Regions from separate parts of the Streptomyces sp. CA-106110 genome, predicted to be linked through region 2. Evidence: riboswitches for the same ligand, from Rfam matches in the RefSeq annotation. Region 2 holds a riboswitch; each other region holds the start of a gene.

Region 1 (2,257 bases), 290 kb from region 2:
CTCGCTTACTCACTCATCGCCACTGACCTGGACGGAACGCTGCTGCGTGGTGACGACACGCTCTCCGACTGGTCACGGGCCGCGCTGGAACGAGCCACCGCGGCCGGTGCACAGCACCTGGTGGTGACGGGGCGCCCGGCGCCGAGGGTGCGACCGCTGCTCGACGACCTCGGCGGCAGGGGGCTTGCGGTGTGCGGACAGGGCGCGCAGGTGTACGACGCCGGCGCTCAGCGGCTGCTTTTCTCCGTCACCCTGGACCGGGAGTTGGCCGAAACCGCGCTCGGCAAGATCGAGGCCGAGGTGGGGCAGGTGTACGCGGCCGTGGACCAGGACGGAGTGCACGGGCTCACGCTCATCGAGCCCGGCTACCAAATGCCGCATCCCACGCTGCCCGCGGTGCGGGTGGAGCGGCGCGACGACCTGTGGTGCGAGCCCATCAGCAAGGTGCTGCTGCGCCACCACACCCTGTCCGACGACGAGTTGGCGACGGTGGCCCGTGACGTGGTCGGTTCCCTGGCGACGGTCACCATGTCGGGACCCGGCACCGTCGAGCTGCAGCCGTGCGGTGTCACCAAGGCGACAGGGCTCGCGCTGGCCGCCGGTTTCCTGGGCCTGAGCCCGTCAGGGGCCATCGCTTTCGGGGACATGCCCAACGACATCCCCATGTTCGACTGGGCGGCGCACGGCGTCGCCATGGCCAACGCCCACCCGGAACTCAAGGCGGTCGCCGACGAGATCACCACGTCGAACGAGGACGACGGCATCGCCGTCGTCCTCGAGCGACTGTTCCCGGCCGCCATCCCCCGGCCGGCGGCTGCCGGTCAGGGGCTGGCGGCCCGCGGACCTCAGTAGGCGCTGTTGACGTTGTCGATCGAGCCGTACCGGTGGGCGGCGTAGTTGCACGCGGCCGTGATGTTCGCGACCGGGTCGTAGGGGTCGAAGGGCGTGCCCGACACGTGGTACGTCCGGAAGGTCGGGTCGATGATCTGGAGGAGCCCCTTGGACGGGATGCCCTTGCGGGCGTTGGAGTCCCAGAGGTTGATGGCCTTCGGGTTGCCCGAGGACTCGCGCATCACGTTGCGGTAGATGCCGTAGTACGAGCCGGGGATTCCCTTTTGGGTCATGATCGCGAGCGACTGGCGGATCCAGCCGTCGAGGCTACCGGCGCGGGACGTCACGCTGGCGGCCTTCGTCGGAGCGGCCGGCGTGGCGGCCGAAGCGCAGGTCGCACCCATGATCGGCAGGGCGAGAACCACGGCTCCGGTCCCCGCGGCGGTGAGTGCGCGGCGGATGCGGGTGGCCTTGGAGTTGCGGTCCTGGCGACGTGCGGGCAGGGCGAAAGCGGACATGTGGCATTCCTCTCCGGCGCCTGCGAGGTGAGCTGTCGGGTTCGGGCGGGGAGGTGCCCGGCCGTGTCCTCGGTGTCGAGGCACGGCTTCACCCCAAGCCGTGCCGGCACGCTGTCCGGCTCGGCGACTTACCTGGGTCCCCCGCTCCTGCCGTGGTGGGTCGATGGCTTCTCGAGCGGCGGCAGGATTCGGCGGCCCGCTCGGGTCGAAGGGAAGGTATGCGAGAGCACATGTCGGGAACAAGCCTGGAAGTCATGCTCCGACCCGATTGACCCTGACATTGGGGAATAAGGGGTGTGATCCTCTTTGTCGAGAGATGCTCAACTTGGCATATGCAAAGGGTGATTGGGTGGCCCGCCCGAAAGCTCGCCTCCGGCGGGTGCGTGACCCAATTCACTTCGCCCTTGCGTGAGACCTGATCGGCAACTAAGGGGCTAATACGGCAATTCGGACAGGCGGATGCGCACACCTCTCCCGTCCGGCATTCCGATCAATCGGGCATATTGCCCTATAAGGGCTTGGGGTGGCGATCGGATGCCTCGCCTCTATCCCGTTCCGCGGGGGATCCGTTTCTCCCATGTGCGGTGGAACACCACCTCATAGCCGTCCTTGCAGACGACCTCGTGAGAGGTGACGAAGTCCGTCTCGGTGCAGGTGAGCTCCGCGTGCGTCTCCACCCTCGCGTCCCAGCCCGACTCCGGGCGGTGCAGCCGGACCGACCAGTCGCAGCGGATGCGGGCGGTCAACGGACCCGAGTCCTCGATGGTGTAGGCCTCCAGCGCGTCCTCGCTCACTTCGAGGCCGTCGGGATACACGCGGGTGCCGTCCCGGCGCGGGTCGACGACCAGGAGCCACTCGCCCTTCGCCACGTCCCGCACCACCAGGCGCTCCGGGCGGGGTTCGTCGAG
Region 2 (2,257 bases):
TTCACCTGGTCGTACGTGGTGCGCGGGAGCGACACCCCGGCGGCCTTCCAAGCGGCCTGGGTCAGCCCCGAGCAGTCGTACGAGTCCGGTCCGGTGGCGCCCCACACGTAGGGCTTGCCGATCTGGGCCCGGGCGAACGCCAGGACCTGGTCCGCCTTCGTCGCGTTCGAGGAGCCCGTGGCGGACGTGTCCGTCGAACCGGTCGTAGTGCTCGGCGTGCTCGACTGCGCCTTCTGCTGGGCCGCCTGGCGCTGCGCGGCCTCTCGCCGCGCCGCCTGCTGCCGTGCCAGCTCCTCCGCCTGGCGCTGAGCCTCTTCCTGCTTCTTCTGCTCGATCGCGGCGAGCCGCGCCTTCTCCTCGGCGGTCAGATCCGACAGCAGGTTCCGTGCGGCGGCGAGCTTCGTCTGGATGGTCGTCTTGCTCGACCTGAGGGTCTGCTGCGACTCCGTGAGCGTCTGCAGGCTCTGGGTGGCCTCGCGCCGCTTGTCCATCGTCGCGGCCTGGTCGGTGGTGTACTCGTCGACCGCCTGCTTCTGGCGACTGGTGAGCCGGCCCATCAACTGGGTCTGGTCGAAGTAGTCCTGGGGCGAGTCGGCGAGCAGGAGCGTGGCCGTGTCGGGGGCCGCGGCCCCGGTGCGGTACTGCGCGGCGGCGAACGAACCCAGCTTGTCCCGCGCCTCGTTGAGACTCTGTGTGCGTCTGGCGACGTCGTCCAGGAGCGTGTCGACGCGCTTGCGTTGGCCGGCCGTCTTCTCCTTTGCGGCGTTGTACTTCTCGGTCGCCGACTCGGCCTGGCGGTAGAGGTCGTCGACCTTTTTCTCGACCTCTTCGATGCTCGGCTTGCCGTCGGTGGAGGGCGCGGCGTTGGCCGTCTGGGAGAGCAGGGCCACGGAGGTGAGGGCCGCCGTCGCGAGGGCGGGGGTCCGTATGCCTGCGATGCGCGTGCCTGAGGGGCGGGCCTTGCGGTGCGGCGCCATGGGAGGCGACTCCTTCCGTACTCCGCCTACCGAGTTAGCTGTCGGGTTCGGGCGGGTGGTTCGGAAGGCGTGCCCTACGGCCTTGCCCCGAAAGGCGGTCGGCCGATTCACCCCAGGATCGGGTGGGTCCCCGGCTCCGGCTGCCACGAGGGCGCACCGGACTCGGCGGAAGCCGCGCGACCCGGCGACCTTCGCCGGTGGGGGTCGTACGGCCCGCCGGGAACGGTAGCCAACTGATGTGGTCCGTGTGAAGGTTGATGTTCGATATGCCCGATACATTTTCGTGACCTGGCTCATGAATCCGCCGGCCCGTGGTCAATATGGGCAGGTCTGTGATGAGTTGACTCGTTTCTGACGCGGCTGCCGGAGGGGTGTCGTCTGCCTGTCCGCACGGGCTCGAGCGGGGTCCTGGGCAGGCATGTCCGCCCCATACGATCCGTTTCCGCTGGTGACCGATCGATCCCGGAAGGTGACGCAGTCCTTGTGGTCGATTTCGGAAGATCATCCGTCGGGGAGCCCAGGCGGGCCGGTGTGTTTCCCGGGCGGCGGTCGGTTGTCGGTCGGGCGGCCTAGACTCGGAGAGCGATGAGCAGCCTCTTTGACGACAGCTTCCTGGCGGACCTCAAGGCCACCCCGGCCGCTGAGGAGCAGCCCCCGCCACCCGAGGACGATCACGCTCCGGAACCGGTTCCGGACGATCTGTTCGGCGGGCGTTTCGACGTACCCCCGGACCGTGAGGCGTACTACAGGGACGGCGCGCCCCGCCCGGTCATCGACCCCCAGGCACTGCTCCAGGGGCTCAACGAGAACCAGCGCGCGGCCGTTGTGCACGCCGGCTCCCCCCTGCTCATCGTGGCCGGCGCCGGCTCGGGCAAGACCCGTGTGCTGACGCACCGCATCGCCCATCTGCTGGCCGAGCGCGGCGTCCACCCCGGGCAGATCCTCGCGATCACCTTCACCAACAAGGCCGCGGGCGAGATGAAGGAGCGCGTCGAGCACCTCGTCGGCCCGCGCGCGAACGCGATGTGGGTGATGACCTTCCACAGCGCGTGCGTCCGCATCCTGCGCCGGGAGAGCAAGAAACTCGGCTTCACATCCTCGTTCTCGATCTACGACGCGGCCGACAGCAAGCGGCTGATGGCGCTCGTCTGCCGCGACCTGGACCTCGACCCCAAGCGGTACCCGCCGAAGTCCTTCAGCGCCAAGATCTCCAACCTGAAGAACGAGCTGGTCGACGAAGAGGACTTCGCCGCGCAGGCCGCCGACGGATTCGAGAAGAC
Region 3 (2,257 bases), 1.4 Mb from region 2:
CAAAATTCGCGTAAACAACCGGATCGACATATTCCGACCCGGAACGACCACGACCGGCAGTCCTGACGTGGGGGGGTTACGTCAGGACTGCCGGAGCCGGGGAGGGAGGGCCGCGGAGGGCCCGCCCGAACCGTCAGGGGTTGAGGCCCCTGCTCTGCAGCCATGCCATCGGGTCGATCGCGTCGCCGCCGCCCGGGTGGACCTCCAGGTGCAGGTGCGGCCCGGTCACGTTGCCCGTCGCGCCCACGCGGCCGATGACATCGCCCGTGGTCACCTTCTGGCCCACGCTGACGCTGATCGACGACTGGTGGCAGAACCACAGCTGCGTGCCGTCGTCGAGGGTCAGGATCGTGCGGTAGCCGTACGATCCGGCCCAGCCCGCCTCCGTGATGGTGCCGCTGTGGATCGCCTTGATGAGCGTGCCCGTGGGAGCGGCGAAGTCGAGGCCCGTGTGGTACCCGGAGGACCACATGGCGCCGGCGTCACCGAAGCGGGAGGTGAGGGTGTAGGAGGAGGTCGGCAGCGTGAACTGCTTGGCCAGTTCCGCCAGCCGTTCCGCCTCGGCCTTCTTCTTGGCCTCTTCCGCGGCCTTCTGCTTGTCCGCGGCGGCCTTCGCAGCCGCGTCCTCCTGCGCCTTCTTGGCCGCGGCGGCGGCCTTCTGCGCGGCGGCGTCCTCGGCGGCCCGGGCGGCCTCGACGGCGATCCGGTCCTGCTGGGCCTCGGCCTGCTGGATGATCCGGGTGCGCAGCGCCTCACCCGCGTCCTTGGTGCCCGCGGCGGCGTCGGCGGTGGAGACGCCCGCGGTGCTCAGAGGGGTGGCGGAGCCCTTGGGGGCGGCGGTGTCCTGGCCGATGAGGGCCTTGGCCGATTCGGTGACCGAGGAGAGGTCCGGCATGGATATGGACACCGGCGGCTTGCCGGTCTGCGCGGTGGCCATGCCGCCCGCGCCGACGGCGGCCATCACACCGACGCCCAGAACGGTGGAGCTGCGTGCGAGTCCTCCTCCGCGCTGCTTGCCGACGCGGTGCCGGCCGCGGACGGGACGGAGGGACTCCTCAGTGGGGTTCCACTCCTCCCAAGTGCCCTCCTCGGCGCCGGGTGCGAACCCGAACGTCTGAGTGGCGTTGGGAGCGGACGAGGTGCTCTGGGCAGGCGGGTTGGACGCCACGTGGGCGCACTCCTTTCCTTCCGTCTCGCCTACCGGGTTAGCTGACGGGTTCGGAGAGGAAGGTCTCCTACGCGCGTATACCGGCCGTGCTTCCGCGGCGGTATACGCCCGATTCACCCCAAGTTGGTGGTTCCCCGGTTCCCTTGCGGGATTCGGCATGCGCACGGAGCCGCCTCTTGTGACGGCTGGGACGACCGCGCTGCGTTATCGAACGTTAATAGACGCGGAGCCCGGATTCCAAGCTGTTGAACAGATCCTTGACGTACTTGGCCAGGACTTTCATGCCATGACCGACCCAAAACGGGCGAGTTGGCCACGCCTCATATACCTCACAAGTGTTGACGGTGTATCAGTTGTTATGCGCAGGGGCACCGCTCGACCACCGAGCGTCACCCGTCAAGGGCGCTCGGGCCGGCGCACGGCCAGCAAGGCCATGTCGTCGGTGGCGCGGCAGCCGGTGTGGCGGGCGACCTCCTCGGTGACCGCGGCCAGCAGCGCGCCGGGGCCGGGGAAGACGCGGCCTGCGAGTCGGGCGGCGGGATCGTAGAACTCGCCGTGCGCGTCCCGTGCCTCCGAGACGCCGTCGGTGTAGAGGAGCAGCGTCGCCCCGGGCGGGAACTCCCACTCCTCACTGCGGTCGGGCCAGACCCCGAGATCTCCCATGCCGAGCGGCAGCGCCGGCTCACGGGCCTCCAGTACCCGCAGCGTGCCGTCCGGGAGCAGGAGGAGGGGCGCGGGGTGGCCGCGATTGACGATCCGGACGACCCCACCGCCGTGCGGGATCTCGGCGAGGACCGCGGTGGTGAACCCCTCGCACGCGTCGAGTCCGTCCCGCCGGGTGCCCTCGCGCGACAGCGCCCGCTCCAGACGCTGGGCCACCGCCTCCGGGGTCGACTCCTGCTCGGCGGCCTCCCTGAAGGCGCCGATGACCACGGCGACCGCGGCCACGGCTCCCATGCCCTTGCCCCGCACGTCGCCGGCCACGAGTCGTACCCCGTGCGGGGAGTCCTGCACGGCGTACAGGTCGCCGCCGATGAAGGCCCCGGCCTGCGCGGCCTCGTACCGGGCCGCGACGTCCAGCCCGCCGAT

The links. A riboswitch is a leader RNA that binds a small molecule or an ion and turns the genes downstream of it on or off. The one in region 2 is predicted to bind cyclic di-AMP.
Region 1: linked by a shared signal. The riboswitch ahead of ACQEXA_RS24920 (transglycosylase SLT domain-containing protein) and the one ahead of ACQEXA_RS23480 (NlpC/P60 family protein) in region 2 are both predicted to bind cyclic di-AMP.
Region 3: linked by a shared signal. The riboswitch ahead of ACQEXA_RS30060 (M23 family metallopeptidase) and the one ahead of ACQEXA_RS23480 (NlpC/P60 family protein) in region 2 are both predicted to bind cyclic di-AMP.

What each region holds. Positions count from the first base shown of each region.
Region 1 covers NZ_JBNJNB010000001.1:5,416,545-5,418,801, reverse strand. Annotated here, with positions in the region: gene ACQEXA_RS24925 (HAD family hydrolase) at 1-852, shown strand, start outside; gene ACQEXA_RS24920 (transglycosylase SLT domain-containing protein) at 846-1,334, opposite strand; cyclic di-AMP (ydaO/yuaA leader) riboswitch at 1,354-1,522, opposite strand; gene ACQEXA_RS24915 (CocE/NonD family hydrolase) at 1,895-2,257, opposite strand, start outside.
Region 2 covers NZ_JBNJNB010000001.1:5,125,688-5,127,944, reverse strand. Annotated here, with positions in the region: gene ACQEXA_RS23480 (NlpC/P60 family protein) at 1-977, opposite strand, end outside; cyclic di-AMP (ydaO/yuaA leader) riboswitch at 986-1,155, opposite strand; gene pcrA (DNA helicase PcrA) at 1,563-2,257, shown strand, end outside.
Region 3 covers NZ_JBNJNB010000001.1:6,521,312-6,523,568, reverse strand. Annotated here, with positions in the region: gene ACQEXA_RS30060 (M23 family metallopeptidase) at 134-1,168, opposite strand; cyclic di-AMP (ydaO/yuaA leader) riboswitch at 1,180-1,336, opposite strand; gene ACQEXA_RS30055 (PP2C family protein-serine/threonine phosphatase) at 1,565-2,257, opposite strand, start outside.